Microbispora hainanensis: one gene and its partner. The main gene of each other region encodes a partner of the protein of the gene in region 2 in a complex. Links are inferred from orthologs where the notes say so. Each region holds a gene or a part of one and is shown on either strand. Other genes may lie near its edges.

Evidence for each region. Proteins that work in one complex are often made in the same cells at the same time.
Region 1: the proteins of OHB01_RS02560 (region 2) and OHB01_RS24915 are in contact, whole or in part, in a crystal structure (PDB 3ZGX), measured with the Bacillus subtilis proteins. The link is inferred for Microbispora hainanensis from one-to-one orthologs.

Annotation. Positions count from the first base shown.
Region 1 is NZ_CP108086.1:5,336,555-5,343,432, reverse strand. The notes cover bases 2,083-4,907. They hold OHB01_RS24915 (segregation and condensation protein A), read right to left. Parts: upstream 4,021-4,907; coding sequence 3,145-4,020; downstream 2,083-3,144. Other genes in these bases: OHB01_RS24910 (ParA family protein), read right to left, coding at 4,067-4,907; scpB (SMC-Scp complex subunit ScpB), read right to left, coding at 2,307-3,017; OHB01_RS24925 (pseudouridine synthase), read right to left, coding at 2,083-2,307. Outside these bases: aroH (chorismate mutase), read right to left, coding at 2-361; more of OHB01_RS24925, read right to left, coding at 475-2,082; more of OHB01_RS24910, read right to left, coding at 4,908-4,954; OHB01_RS24905 (site-specific tyrosine recombinase XerD), read right to left, coding at 5,053-5,979; OHB01_RS24900 (NUDIX domain-containing protein), read right to left, coding at 6,015-6,644; OHB01_RS24895 (CTP synthase), read right to left, coding at 6,641-6,878. UniProt on the Bacillus subtilis protein: Participates in chromosomal partition during cell division. May act via the formation of a condensin-like complex containing Smc and ScpB that pull DNA away from mid-cell into both cell halves.
Region 2 is NZ_CP108086.1:562,464-570,774, reverse strand. Bases 2,232-6,489 are described here. They hold OHB01_RS02560 (AAA family ATPase), read left to right. Parts: upstream 2,232-2,566; coding sequence 2,567-6,289; downstream 6,290-6,489. Other genes in these bases: OHB01_RS02565 (hypothetical protein), read left to right, coding at 2,232-2,288. Outside these bases: rnc (ribonuclease III), read left to right, coding at 1-690; mutM (bifunctional DNA-formamidopyrimidine glycosylase/DNA-(apurinic or apyrimidinic site) lyase), read left to right, coding at 707-1,588; OHB01_RS02570 (acylphosphatase), read left to right, coding at 1,636-1,905; more of OHB01_RS02565, read left to right, coding at 2,094-2,231; signal recognition particle-docking protein FtsY, read left to right, coding at 6,630-7,811; OHB01_RS02550 (PLP-dependent cysteine synthase family protein), read right to left, coding at 7,907-8,311. UniProt on the Bacillus subtilis protein: Required for chromosome condensation and partitioning.

The sequences.
Region 1 (6,878 bases), 4.8 Mb from region 2 along the record:
TTCACTGCGCGATGTCCACGCGCAGCGCCGCGGCGCCGCGCAGGTACACGTGCTGGATCTCCTGCCGGGGCCGGTCGGTCTGCACGTGGGCCATCAGCCGCACGACGCGAGGGAGCGCGCCGGGCACGTCGATCTCGGTCGCGCACAGCAGGGGCACGTCGTGGAAGCCGAGCTTGCGCGCGGCCAGCGCGGGGAACTCCGCGGTGAGGTCGGGGGTGCACGTGAAGATCACGCTGATGACGTCGTCGGTCGTGAGGTTGTTGCGCCCCATCACCTCGGTCACCAGCTCGGTCGTCCCGGCGAGGATCGCGTCACGATCGTTGCCGTCGACCTGAATGGCTCCCCGAATCGCTCGCACCATGTCGTTCCCCTCTCGCTGGGCCGGGCCGGTCTCCCGCGGAGACGAACCCGACCCATATACGCGCTTCATCCAATTCCGCCCGGCTTGCGGCTTTCGCCCGCCGCGCGGAAAGGCTACAGGCCGACCGCCGCGTACAGCTCACCGATCTCCTGCACGGTGAGCTGGCGTACGGTCCCCGGCTTGAGCCTGCCGAGCTTCACCGGGCCGAACTCGATGCGAGCCAGGTCGATCACCCGATGACCGACGACCTCCATCATGCGCCGGACGATGTGCTTGCGGCCCTCGTGCAGCACGATCTCGACCAGCGCCTGCTGGCCGTGCTCCTGCACCACCCGGAACTCGTCGGCCTTGGCCAGGCCGTCCTCCAGGTCCACGCCCTTGCGCAGCACCTTGTGCAGGTCGCGCGGGATGGGGCCGGGGACCTTGGCCCAGTATTTCTTCTGCACGCCGTAGCTCGGGTGGGTCAGCCGGTGGGCGAGCTCGCCGTCGTTGGTCAGCAGCAGCAGTCCCTCGGTCTCGGTGTCGAGACGCCCCACGTGGAACAGCCGGGGCGCGAGGTCCTGCACGTAGTCGTTCAGGCAGGGCCGGCCCTCGGGGTCGTCCATCGTGCTCACCACGCCGATCGGCTTGTTGATCGCGTAGTAGACGGTCTCCGAGGACGTCGGGATGCGCTTGCCGTCGACCCGGATGACCTGCTTGGCGGGATCGACCCGGGCGCCGAAGCGGCGCACGGTCTGGCCGTCCACCGTCACCCGGCCGTCGCCGATCATCTCCTCGCAGGCCCGCCTGCTGGCCACCCCGGCCTGGGCGAGGACCTTCTGCAGCCGCTCGCCGCCCGGCACCTCCGTGGTGTCGCGCTCGTCGGTGTAGTCCTCGTCGTAGAAGTCCGGGTCGCGCAGCGGCTGCCGGGACGTCTTGAACGGGTTGGCCACCGGGCCTGTCACGCCGGGCCGGCCGGCGCCCGAGGGACGGCCGGCACGGGAAGGCGCGCCGGTGCGGGAGGGTGCCCCGCGCTCCGCGCCGCGCGAGCCGGACCGGCCGCGCGGGCCGCCAAGGCGGCCGATCGTCTGTACCTCGCCGCTTCGGGCCCTGCCGCCGCCGCGCGCCGCGCGCAGCCCGCCGCCGCTGCGCCCGCCGCGATCGTCACGGCGGTCGTCGCGCCGGTCACGGTCGTCGCGGCGGTCGTCCCTGTCGTTCCGGCTCCATCCGCGATCACCGCGGGCCTCGAACCGGTCACCGCGGCCTTCATAGCGGTCGCCACGGGCCTCGCCCCTGTCACCGCGCTCGGCGAAGGACGGGCGGCCTGCGCCCCTGACGGCCTCGCGGTCCCGGCCGCCCTCGGACCTGCCGTACCGGCCACGCGAACCCGTGCCCTCGCCGCGGAACGCGGGCCGCTCGGCGGGCGAACCGCCCCGGGAGCCGCGCTCACGGTCGTCACGGCCGAAGCTGCGGCCGTCGCGGTCACCGCGGCCGAAACCGCGCTCACGGTCGAAGCCACGCTCACGCTCGAACCCACGGCCGCGGCCGGAGGCGTCGTCGCGGGCGAAGCCGCGGTCACGCCCGCCGTCACGGTCGCGGTCGCCGAAACGGCCGCCCTCGGGCTTGCCGTACCGGCCACGCGAGCCGCCCCGCTCCGCCCGGAACGCGGCCCGGTCGTCGTCGCGGCGGCCCGTGCCGCGGGGCCGGTCGTCGTATCGGTCGCCGCGGGCGTCCGGCCGGCGCTCGCCGTACCGGTCGCCGCGCGCGTCGTCGTCGCGGGAACGCCTGGAGTCGAACCCGTACCCGGACCGGGAACCAGGAACGCGGGAGCCTCCGCGCCGGTCGCCCTGGGGGCGGAAGCCGCCGCCGGACCCGCTGCGGGATCCACGCGGGCTCGCGCCCTGCCGACCGGTGTTCCGGCTCCGACCGCGTCCCTCACCGGACGGGGTTCCACGCCTGTTGTCCACTACTTCTGCTCCTCAAGAATTTCCACGTCGTCCGGGAGGAACGGGGCGAGCTCGGGAAGCTCGTCGAGGCTTCGCAGCCCCAGTCTCTCCAGGAAGTAACTCGTCGTCCGGTAGAGCACTGCCTGGCTCTCCGGGTCGGTTCCGGCCTCTTCCACGAGGCCTCGTGCGACCAGCGTCCGCATGACGCCGTCGCTGCTCACGCCGCGCACCGCCGCCACCTTGGCCCGGCTCACGGGCTGCCGGTAGGCGACCACGGCGAGGGTCTCCAGTGCGGCCTGCGTCAGCCGCGCCTGCTGGCCGTCCCTGACGAACTTCTCCACCAGGGCGGCACACTCCGCCCGCGTGTAGAAGCGCCAGCCTCCGGCCACCTCTCGAAGGTCGAAACCCCGTCCTGCGGCCGTGTATTCCTCCGACAGGGCGCGCAGGGCGGCCGTGATCTCGGCGGTGGGCCGTTCCAGCACCTGCGCGAGGGTGACCTCGGCGACCGGTTCGTCCACGACCATCAGGATCGCTTCCAGCGCCGCGGTGAGCGCGGGCCCGTCCGCCGGCACCTCCGCCTCGGGATCGCGGGCGCCGGAGACCGGATCCGGCGTTCCGGGGCCGGAGGACGCGAGGCCGGAGGACGCGAGGTCGTCCTCGTCCCGTCCGGTCACGTCGCCGGCGGGGCCGGAGAGATCGTCGCCGGAGCCGGGGGTGTCGCTCGCTTCCATCGCTCCTCGCTCGTCGTGCGGGTCACCATCTCCGCCGTGCCGTACGCCGGCGCCCGCAGGCCGGGCATGCTCGGCCGGTGTCCGCCGGTCCGGCGTTTCCGGTCCGGTGCGGCCCTTGGTCCCGGCCTCACTCGTCCCGCGTGTCCGCCGCCTCGGCGGGCCGTTCCTCACGCCTGCCCTCGTCGTAGTCGTCGCCGACCGTGACATCGCCCTCGGCGCTTCCCGTCCAGGTGACGTACAGGTCGCCGAGCGGTTCGACCTGCTCGAAGGAGACCGCGGCCTCCCTGAACAGCTCAAGGACGGCCAGGAAACGGGCGACGACCTCGAACGTCCCCGAGCAGTCGGCGGTCAGTGCCCGGAAGGTCGCCCGGTTGAGCCGCCTCAGCCGCTCGACAAGGATAGCGGCTTGTTCCCGTACGCTGGCGAGCGGTTGGTAGATGTGCGCGACCGACACCGACGGCGGCGCCTTCGGTGTGAAGGCCCTCGCCGCGATCTTCGCGAGCTGATCGGGCCCGATGCCGAGCACGAGCTCCGGCAGCAGGTCGGCGAACCGCTTCTCCATCGGCACCGCGCGCGGGAAGCGCAGCGCCTCCTCGGCCATGCGCCCGGCGAAGATCTTCGCGACCTCCTTGTACGCCCGATACTGCAGCAGCCGGGCGAACAACAGGTCGCGTGCCTCCAGCAGGGCGAGGTCCTCCTCGTCCTCCACCTCGCCGGTGGGCAGCAGCCGGGCCGCCTTGAGGTCGAGGAGGGTCGCCGCGACGAGCAGGAAGTGGCTCGTCTGGTCGAGGTCCCACTCCGGGCCCCGCGACCGGATGTACGCGATGAACTCGTCGGTGACCTTGTGCAGGGAGACCTCGGTGATGTCCAGCTTGTGCTTGGAGATCAGCCCGAGCAGCAGGTCGAACGGCCCCTCGAAGACGTCCAGGTGCACCTGGAAGCCGCTCGGGGCGCTCTCCTCGCCGCCCTGGTCGGTCTCCGGGCCGGTCGTCACACTTGCCATTGTCCCCTACCGGCCCGTTGTCCCCTTCCGGCGCGGCCCGGGGGGCTCACACGCGGGCGGGCCACCTGGCCAGCAGTTCGCGGGCCAGCTCACGGTAGGCGGTGGCACCCATCGAGCCGGGATCGAACTGGGTGATCGGCTCCCCCGCCAGCGTGGCGTCGGGGAAGCGCACCGTGCGGTTTATGACCGTGTGGAACACCTTGTCGCCGAAGCCCTGCATGATCGTCTGCAGCACCTCGCGGGCGTGCAGCGTCCGGGGGTCGTACATCGTGGCGAGCAGGCCGTCGATCTCCAGGCTCTTGTTGAGCCGCTCCTGGACCTTGCCGATCGACTCCATCAGCAGCGCCACGCCGCGCAGCGCGAAGAACTCGCACTCCAGCGGGATGATCACGCTGTGCGCGCAGGTCAGCGCGTTGACCGTCAGCAGACCGAGGGACGGCTGGCAGTCGATCAGGCAGATGTCGTAGTGCGGCAGCAGGGGCTCGAGCGCCCGCTGGAGGGCGTACTCCCTGGCCACCTCGTTGACCAGCCGGATCTCCGCGCCGGACAGGAAGATGTTGCTCGGCAGGAGCTGCATGCCGTCGACGGTGGTGTCGAGCAGCACGTCCTCGACCGTGACGTCGGGCTCCTCCATGATGAGGTCGTAGACCGTGGCCTCAAGCGGCCGGGGGTCTATTCCCAGGCCGACCGACAGCGCGCCCTGCGGGTCGAAGTCGACGAGCAGCACCCGCTGACCGACCTCGGCGAGCGCGGCGCCCAGGTTGATCGTGGTCGTCGTCTTGCCGACGCCGCCCTTCTGGTTCACCATCGCGACGATGCGCGCGGGCCCGTGCGACTCCGGCGGGGTCGGCTCGGGGAACACCGGACGGGGACGGCCGGTAGGCCCGATCGCACCGGGAGCCCCCACCCACGTCCCCTCTGTGGTCGCAGTCACCTGTTGGTCCTCCCTGACGGCCCTCGAACCTGATCGAATCTAAAGGGTAGGCACGTGGTCGGCAAGGCGGCGCGCCAGAGGCTGCCGAGATGGGTTTTCTAATGCAACGCACGGGGATGCGCCGCCGCGTAGACCTCCCGGAGCTTGTCGACCGTCACCAGGGTGTACACCTGCGTGGTGGTCACCGAGGCGTGGCCGAGCAGCTCCTGGACAACCCTAACGTCGGCGCCGCCGTCCAGGAGATGAGTTGCGAACGAATGGCGCAACATGTGCGGTGATACACCGGAAAGTCCGGCTCGTTCCGCCGCCGCCTGAAGCACCTCCCACGCGCCCTGGCGGGTGAGCCGCCCGCCCCGCGCGTTGAGGAACAGCGCGGGCGTCCCCCGGCCGTGCGCCGCCAGCCGGGGCCTGGCCCTCACGAGGTACGCGTCGAGCGCCTGGCGGGCGAAACGGCCGAGCGGCACGATCCTGGTGCGCCCGCCCTTGCCGCGCAGCCGCACCTGGTCCTGGTCGGACTCCTCGTCGTGGACCGGCCCCGTCGGCACGTCGTCCACCGCCAGCCCCACGGCCTCGGAGATCCGGGCGCCCGTGCCGTACAGGACCTCCAGCAGCGCGCGGTTGCGCAGGGCCAGCGGCGAGTCCTCCGGGCCGCAGGCGGCGATGAGCCGCTCGACCTCCGCGACGGTGATCGCCTTCGGGAGCCGCCGGAGCTGGCGCGGCGGGCGCACCTCGTGGGCGGGATCGTGGCCTGCCACGCCCTCGCGCAGGGCGAAGCGATGCAGCCCGCGTACGGCCGACACGGCGCGGGCCGCCGAGCTGGCGACCAGCGCCGGGTGATCCTCGTCGCCCTCCCGCAGCGCGGCGAGGAAGGCGACCACGTCCGACTCGGCGACCTGCGCGAACGTCTCGAGCCCGCGCGCCCGGAGATGCTCGACATATCGGCGCAGGTCACGCCGGTAGGAGGCGAGCGTGTTGGCAGACAGCCCCCGCTCCACCGCCAGGTGGGCGAGGTAGCTGGACAGCACCGCCTCGGGCTCGCTCAGAACGTCTCCCTACGGAATCATGCCTCCGGCGCGTCGGCGGGACGAAGGCCCTTGAATCCGTCGGCGGAAGCAGCGTACGCGGCGAGGATACCGGCGACCGCAGGAGAATTGTGGATCATTCCGCTCAGGGCCTTGTCGACCGCCACGCCCAGCGGAATCCAGACCGACGGCATGTCGGCCTCCTCGTGGTGGCGTACGTACGTGTTCTCCTCGTCGGGGATCGGCTCCAGGTCGCGGGCCAGGAAGACGCGGATCCGCTCATCCGTCATGCCCGGGGAGGTGCGCAGATCGACCAGCGTGTGCCACGTACGCGCCCGGTAGGCGGCCTCCTCGGCGAGCTCGCGCGCCGCGCACTCGACCAGCGGCTCGCCCGGCACGTCGCGGATGCCGGCCGGCAGCTCCCACAGCAGCCGCCGCGCCGGATGCCGATACTGGCGGATCAGCAGCACGCGGTCCTCGGTGTCGAGGGCGAGCACCGCGACCGAGCCGGGGTGGACGACGTAGTCGCGGTCGGCGGTCACCCCGCCCGGCATCTCCACCGTGTCGGTGCGCACCCTGATGATCCGCCCGCTGAAGTGCTCGACGGAGGCGACGACGTTCCAGGACTCCTCGACGTCTTCGACGTTCACCGTGTTGTCCGCGGTCACTTGGCCCGGCCCGCCTTCGCGACGTTCTCACGCCGGCCCGCGTACTCCAGGGCGGCCCCGACGAGCCCCTTGAACAGGGGGTGCGACCGGGTCGGGCGGGAGCGGAACTCCGGGTGGGCCTGCGTGCCGATGAAGAACGGGTGCTGGTCGGTGGCGAGCTCGGCGTACTCGACGAGGCGGCCGTCGGGCGACAGGCCGGAGAACACCATGCCGACCTTCTCCAGCCTCTCCCGG
Region 2 (8,311 bases):
ATCCTGGATGTCCGGCTCAGCACCGGCATCCTCGAGCGGGCGCTGACGCACCGCTCGTACGCGTACGAGAACGGCGGACTGCCGACGAACGAGCGCCTGGAGTTCCTGGGCGACTCGGTGCTGGGTCTCGTGGTGACGGACACGCTGTTCCGCAACCACCCGGACCTGCCGGAGGGCCAGCTCGCCAAGCTGCGCGCCGCCGTGGTCAACATGCGCGCGCTCGCCGACGTCGCCAGGACGCTCGACCTCGGCAAATACCTGCGGCTCGGCCGTGGCGAGGAGGGCACCGGCGGCCGCGACAAGTCGTCGATCCTGGCCGACACGCTGGAGGCCCTGATCGGCACGGTCTACGTCGACAAGGGCCTCGACGAGGCGTTCCGCGTCGTCCACCTGCTGTTCGACCCGCTCATCACGCGGTCGGCGTCGCTCGGCGCCGGGCTCGACTGGAAGACGTCCCTGCAGGAGCTCACCGCCGCCGAGATGCTCGGCGTGCCGGAGTATCACGTGGACGAGAGCGGGCCCGACCACGCCAAGTCGTTCTCCGCGGTCGTGCGCGTGGGCGGCAAGGAGTACGGCAAGGGCTCGGGCCGCAGCAAGAAGGAGGCCGAGCAGCAGGCGGCCGAGGCGGCCTGGACCGCGATCCGCGCGGTGCGCGACGCCCGCGAGGGCGCCGGTCCCGTACACGCCTGAGCACGGGAGACGGCGCATGCCCGAACTGCCCGAGGTCGAGGTCGTCCGCAGGGGCCTGGAGAGCTGGGTCGCGGGCCGGACGGTGGCCGCGGCCGAGGTCCTGCACCCCCGGGCGGTCCGGCGCAACGTCGGCGATCTGCCCGCCCAGCTCAAGGGCCGCACGCTGGCGTCGGCCGAGCGGCGCGGCAAATACCTGTGGCTGCCCCTGCGCGACGACGCCACCGGCGAGGAGGAGCCCGGCGAGGCGCTGATCGCCCATCTCGGCATGAGCGGTCAGCTTCTCGTCGTGGACCCGCTGTCGCCGATAGAGAAGCACCTGCGCGTGCGCATGGGCTTCGCCGACGGCGGCCTGGAGTTACGCTTCGTCGACCAGCGCACTTTCGGGCACCTGCTGGTGGCGCCCATGACCTCCGGTCTCGGCCGGCCGGTGCCGGAGCCGATCGCGCACATCGCCGCCGACCCGCTCGAGGACGCCTTCGACGACGCCGAGTTCGCCGTACGGCTGCGGCTGCGCCGTACGGGGATCAAGCGGGCGCTGCTCGACCAGTCGCTGATCAGCGGGGTCGGCAACATCTACGCGGACGAGGCGCTGTGGCGCGCGCGCCTGCACTGGGCGCGGCCGACGGAGACGCTGACCCGGCCGAAGATCGCCGAACTGCTCGCGGCGGTCCGCGAGGTCATGACCGAGGCGCTGGGGCAGGGCGGCACCTCCTTCGACAGCCTCTACGTCAACGTGAACGGCGAGAGCGGCTACTTCGACCGCTCGCTCGCGGTGTACGGCAGGCGGGACGAGCCGTGCCGCCGCTGCGGAACGCCCATCAGGCGGGAGGCGTTCATGAACAGGTCCTCCTACAGCTGCCCGAAGTGCCAGCCCCGCCCGAGGAGCGCCCGCCCTTAGACCACCCCCCGCTGCGCCGGCCGGAGTCGATCTGGATACTTGTAGGCGTGGTTCGGTTGACGGCATGGGTCCGTGGACGGGTGCAGGGTGTGGGGTTCCGCTGGTGGACCCGCGCCCGCGCACTGGAGCTCGGGCTCGTCGGGTGGGCCTCGAACCTGGCCGACGGGAGGGTCGAGGTCGTCGCCGAGGGCCCGAGGGAGTCATGCGAGAAACTCCTGTCGTTGTTACGCACCGGAGACACGCCCGGCCACGTCGAGGGGGTGGTCGAGCGCTGGAGCGATGCGAAGAGAGGTATCGCCGGGTTTGTCGAGAGGTAGGGCTTCCCTCAAACCTCCTAAATCCGGTATATTTATCTAGCGAGAGTGCCCACCGGTGCGTCTGTGCGGAGCGTTCAACTTGACCGCCTCCATTGCCGGTGCGACTCTTGAGAGGAACCACGCGCACCCCTCCCGCGGCATGAAGTGCGCGAACCAGTCTGGTCACTCAGCGTGGAGGACCCTTTACTATGGCGAAGGCTCTACTCGGCCACGTCGGCGGTCCTGATCCTCGGATGATCTCGGAAATGCGCCGTCTCCAGCAGCGCATCCGCGACCTCGAGGCAGAACTCACCCGGCTCCAGGCCCAGAACGACGCGCTCGCGGCGCAAACTCGTGACGAGGCCCTGGTCCGGCTGCAGGATCGCGAGCCGGCTCTCACCTGAGGCCCGGCGGGAACGGGAAAGGATTGTAGGGACGCCCCGCAAAGGCGTCCCTTGCCATTTGCGCCGTCGTTCCCCGGCAATTTGATTCGACGGTTAACTGATCATAAAAACGGTTGACTGATCATAAGTAACGGGCCACGGGCGGGATGGGCGAACCGCCCGTCTTGCCTTACCCGAATTCATTTCCCAATCGGCCACGGGCGCCTATCACCACATCCCCGGCCGCCGGGCGCTGTAGTCTTCCCCCCAAACGCCAGGCGGCACCGAGGGGGGCGGACGTGTATCTGAAGACGCTCACCTTACGCGGCTTCAAGTCCTTCGCCTCGGCCACCACCCTCCGCTTCGAGCCGGGCATCACCGCCGTGGTGGGCCCCAACGGCTCCGGCAAGTCCAACGTCGTGGACGCCCTCGCGTGGGTGATGGGCGAGCACAGCGCCAAGTCGCTGCGCGGCGGCAAGATGGAGGACGTCATCTTCGCGGGCACCTCGAGCCGCCCGCCGCTCGGCCGCGCCGAGGTCACCCTCACGATCGACAACAGCGACGGCGCGCTCCCGATCGACTACACCGAGGTGACGATCAGCCGGCTGATGTTCCGTTCCGGCCAGAGCGAGTACGCCATCAACGGCGACACCTGCCGCCTGCTCGACATCCAGGAACTGCTGTCCGACTCCGGCATCGGCCGGGAGATGCACGTGATCGTCGGCCAGGGCCAGCTCGACCAGGTGCTGCACGCGGGGCCGGAGGAGCGCCGGGCGTTCATCGAGGAGGCCGCGGGCGTACTCAAGCACCGCAAGCGCAAGGAGAAGGCCCTCCGCAAGCTCGACGCGATGCAGGCCAACCTGACCCGCGTCCAGGACCTCGTGGCCGAGCTGCGCCGCCAGCTCAAACCGCTGGGCCGGCAGGCCGAGATCGCCCGCAAGGCGGCAGTCATCCAGGCCGACCTGCGCGACGCCCGGCTGCGCCTGCTCGCCGACGACGTGATCACCCTCCGCGACACGCTGCAGCGTGAGGAGGCCGACGAGGCGGCCGTACAGGCGCGGCGCGCCCACGTGGAGGCCGAGCTGGCCGAGGGCCAGCGGCGGGAGGCCGAGCTGGAGGCGGCCGAGAACGAGGCCCAGCCCCGCCTCAAGGCCGCCCAGGAGACCTACTATCGCCTTTCCGGCCTGCGGGAGCGGCTGCGCGGCGTGGAGAGCCTCGCGGCCGAACGACGGCGGCACGCCGCGGACGCCGCCTCCATCGAGCGGCGCGGGCGCGACCCGGAGGACCTGGAACGCGAGGCCGCCGAGGTGCGCGAGCAGGAACGGGTGCTGGCGGAGGAGCTGGACGAGGCGCGTGAGCGGCTCGACGCCGCCGTCGAGGCCCGCGCCGAGGCCGAGGAGGCGCTGGCCGCCGAGGAGCGGCGCCTGACCGCCGCCTCCCGTGCCGCGGCCGACCGCCGGGAGGCCCTCGCCCGCCTCCGCGGCCAGGTCGAGTCGGCCAGAAGCCGGGCCAGGGCCGCCGGAGACGAGATCGGCAGGCTCACCAAGGCCGTCGAGGACGCCACCCGGCGCGCGGAGCAGGCCCAGGACGAGCTCGACGCGCAGGCGGTCGACGAGGCGCCGGCCGACCCCGGGCTCGCGGCCGAGCTGGAGGCCGCGCAGGAGAGCGTCGATCTCGCTCGCGCCGCGGTGGAGGAGGCCAGGGCCGTGGCCGAGGAGGCCGAGGCCGTCGTGGAGCGGGTGCGGGCCGACCTGGCCGCGCCCAGGGACGCGCTGGCCGCCGCCAAGGCCGCGGTGAGCACGGCCAGGGCCGCCGACGCCGAGTCGCAGCGTGCGGTCGCCGCTCTCCAGGCGCGGTGCGAGGCCCTGGAGATGAGCCTGGCCGGGGGCGCGGACGGGGCCGCCGCGCTGCTCGGCGCCGGGCTGCCCGGCCTGCTCGGCCCGATCGCCACGCTGCTCGCCGTACGCCCGGGGGCTGAGGCCGCCATCGCGGCCGTGCTGGCCGTGGACGGCGTCGCCGTGGCCTCGCTCACCGCCGCCGTCGCGGCCGTGGAACACCTTCGTGAGGCCGGTGCCGGACGCGCCGCCCTGCTGATCGCGGGCGACCGTCAGAGTGACGGCGACCAGAGCGCGCGGCCGGAGACGCCGGTCGCGGGCGCCGAGTGGGCCGCCGACCTGGTGACCGTGCCCGACGAGCTGCGCCCCGCCGTGGAGGCGCTGCTGTCCGACGTGGTCGTGGTGCCCGACCTGCTCACCGCGCGCAAGGTCGTGGACGCCCATCCGGAGCTGCGGGCCGTCACGATGTCCGGCGACCTGCTCGGCGTCAACGCCGCGCACGGCGGCTCGGGCGGCGGCTCCTCGCTGCTGCAGATGCGTACGGCGCTCGACGAGGCCGCCGCCGATCTCGCCACCGCCGGGGCCGAGGCCGAACGGCACGCGGAGGCGCTGGCCGAGGCCGTGGCCGCCGAGCGGGAGTGCCAGCTTGCGCTGGAGGCGGCGCAGGCGCGGGTCGCGGAGGCGCAGAACGGCGTGAGCGCCGCCCAGAGCGGTGTTAACTCGGCTCAGAACGGGCTGAACGCGGCGCAGGCCGGGCTCGACCGCCTGCGCGGCAGGCAGCGGGAGGCCGACCAGCGGGCCGCGGCGGCGGCCAAGCAGCTCGCCCGGCTGGAGGCCGCCGTCAAGGCCGCCCAGGACGAGGCGGCCCGGCTGAGCCGGTCGGTGGTGGACGCCCAGGAGGCGCGCGAGCAGGCCCAGGCCGCGGTCGTGGAGCTGGAGGAGCAGCTCGCCGAGGCGGAGTACGCCGCCGAGCTGGAGGCGGAGCCGACCACCGACACCCGAGACGAGCTGGCCGCCGCCTGCGGCGTCACCCGGCAGGCCGAGATGGAGGCCCGGCTGACCGTCCGTACGGCCGAGGAGCGGGTGCGGGGCATCGCGGGCCGGGCCGACGCGCTGCTGCGCGCGGCGCAGCGCGAGCGGCAGGACCGGGCCAGGGCCGCGGCCGACCGCGAACGCCGCCGCAGGCAGGCGGAGATCGCCACGGCCGTGGCCGAAGGTGCGCGTGCCGCCCTGAACGCCCTGGAGGGCTCGCTCGCGCGGGCCGCAGAGGAGCGCGACGAGGCCGAGCGGGCCCGCGGGCAGATCGACGCCGAGCTCAAGCAGGTGCGCCTGCGTGTGCGGGAGCTCAGCTCCGAGCTGGACGCCCTGGTCAACCGGGTCCACGGCAGCGAGATGGCCAGGACCGAGCGGCGGCTGCGCCTGGAGCAGATGGAGCAACGTGCCCTGGAGGAGTACGGCATCGAGCTCGAACCGCTGATCGCGGAGTACGGGCCGAGCGTGCCGGTGCCGGGCGACCCGCCCGTGCCGTACGTCAGGGAGGAGCAGGAGAAGCGGGCCAGGACGGCCGAACGGCAGATGACCCAGCTCGGCAAGGTCAACCCGCTGGCGCTGGAGGAGTTCGCCGCCCTTGAGGAGCGGCACGCCTTCCTCACCTCCCAGCTCGAAGACCTCAAGAAGACCCGGCGCGACCTGCTGCTCGTGGTCAAGGAGGTCGACGACCGGGTCGAGCAGGTCTTCGCGGCGGCGTACGAGGACGTGGCCCGCGAGTTCCAGGGGATCTTCCAGCGGGTCTTCCCCGGTGGCGAGGGCCGCCTGCTGCTGACCGACCCGGAGGACATGCTGACGACCGGGGTCGAGGTCGAGGCCCGGCCGCCCGGCAAGAAGGTCAAGCGCCTGTCGCTGCTGTCCGGCGGCGAGCGGTCGCTGACCGCGGTCGCGTTCCTCATCTCGATCTTCAAGGCCCGCCCGTCGCCGTTCTACGTCATGGACGAGGTCGAGGCGGCCCTCGACGACACCAACACGCAGCGGCTGCTCACGCTGTTCGAGGAACTGAGACAGACCTCACAGCTCATCGTGATCACGCACCAGAAGCGCACGATGGAGATCGCCGACGCGCTGTACGGCGTGTCGATGCGTGGCGACGGCGTCACCCAGGTCGTCAGCCAGCGCCTCCGCGAGAAGGTCTAGCACTTCACCACCCCCGCCGCTCGCATCCGCTCTAGTCGTGCCGGAGGCGCGCGCGGGGAGTGCGGTCGTGCTGGAGGCGCGCGCGGGGAGTGCGGTCGTGCTGGAGGCGCGCGCGGGGAGTGCGGTCGTGCCGGAGGCGCGCAGGGAATGTGGTGTGCCGGAGGCGCGCAGGGAATGTGGTGTGCCGGAGGCGCGCGGGGGGGGGAGGCCGTGCCGTAGGCGCCCCGGGGAGGGCTGCCTCGCTCGCGGCCGGTCCGTGGCGCGACGGCGCGCCCCTCTATATCGCCCGATCGAGTCGCCCTGTCCGGAGTAATGCGGGCGATCTGGGAAACTGCATGGTGTGGACGGTTACCTCGGCATCATCGTGATCGTGGCCATCGTCGCCATATTGGCGGTGGGTGGCCTGTGGCTGCTGTTCCGGCCGAAGGCGAAGGACCTGCCGCCCGCGCCGCCGGCCCCGCCCGAGCCGAAGGCTCCCGTCGCGGAGGAGCCCGCGAAGACGGGGCTGGGCGAAGAGGACGGCGGCACGACGACCACGCTGCCGCCGCCCGCGCCCCCGATCGAAGAGCTGATCAAGGCTCCCGAGATCGAGGTCCCGCCGCCGTCGGCCGGCCGGATGGTGCGGCTGCGCGGCAGGCTCGCCCGTTCCCAGAACGTCCTCGGCCGGGGCCTGCTCGAACTGCTGTCGCGTGACCGGCTCGACGACGAGGTCTGGGACGAGATCGAGGAGACTCTGATCACCGCCGACGTCGGCGTGGCCCCCACCCGCGCGATGGTGGAGGAACTGCGGACGAAGGTGAAGGTGCTCGGCACGCGCACCCCCGAGGAGGTGCGCAAGCTGCTGCGGGAGGAACTGCTCACGCAGATCGCGCCGGACCTCGACCGCACCCTGCACACCCAGCCGCACGGCGAGCGGCCGGCCGTCGTCCTCGTCGTCGGGGTCAACGGCACCGGCAAGACCACGACCTCGGGCAAGCTCGCCCGGGTCCTGGTCGGCGACGGCAGGAAGGTCGTGCTCGGCGCCGCCGACACCTTCCGCGCGGCGGCCACCGACCAGCTCCAGACGTGGGGCGACCGCGTCGGCGCGGGCGTGGTGCGCGGCCCGGAGGGCGGCGACCCGGCGTCCGTGGCGTTCGACGCCGTGGCCAAGGGCATCGAGGACAAGGCGGACACCGTCATCATCGACACGGCGGGACGGCTGCACACCAAGACCGGCCTCATGGACGAGCTGGGCAAGGTCAAGCGGGTCATCGAGAAGAAGGCGGCGGTGGACGAGGTGCTCCTCGTCCTCGACGCGACCACCGGGCAGAACGGCATGCGCCAGGCGCAGGTCTTCGCCGAGGTGGTCAACGTCACCGGCATCGCGCTGACCAAGCTGGACGGCACGGCCAAGGGCGGCATCGTGATCTCGGTCCAGCGTGAGCTGGGCGTGCCGGTGAAGCTGGTGGGCCTCGGCGAGGGGCCGGACGACCTCGCGCCGTTCGACCCCGAGGTCTTCGTCGACGCCCTGCTCGGCGACTGACACGGAGGCGGCGACCGACGCACGCGAGGCGGCGACTGACACACGAGGAGAAGCGCGGGCCGGGGATCCCCCGGCCCGCACTCATGTCGGCTCGGTCAGCTCCGCAGGAAGGCGCGTAGTTCTTCGATGTGGGGGGTGATGTCGATGCCCCGCTCCGACAGCCAGTGCGGGTCGCCGTACGTGTCGCGGTAACGCTCGGCGCCGTCGCAGATCAGCGTGACCACGCTGCCGCGCTCGCCCCGTTCCCGCATCTCCCTGATGATCTGCACCGCCGCCGCGATGTTGGTGCCGGTCGAGCCGCCGACCTCCCTGCGGGTGACCTCCCTGACCCAGTGCATGGCCGCGATCGACAGGGCGTCCGGCACCTGGGTCATCCGGTCGATGACCGTCGGCAGGAACGACGGCTCGACCCGCGGCCGGCCGATGCCCTCGATGCGCGAACCGGCGCCGCCGTGCTCCTCACCCGAGACCCAGGACGGATAGAACGCCGAGCCCTCCGG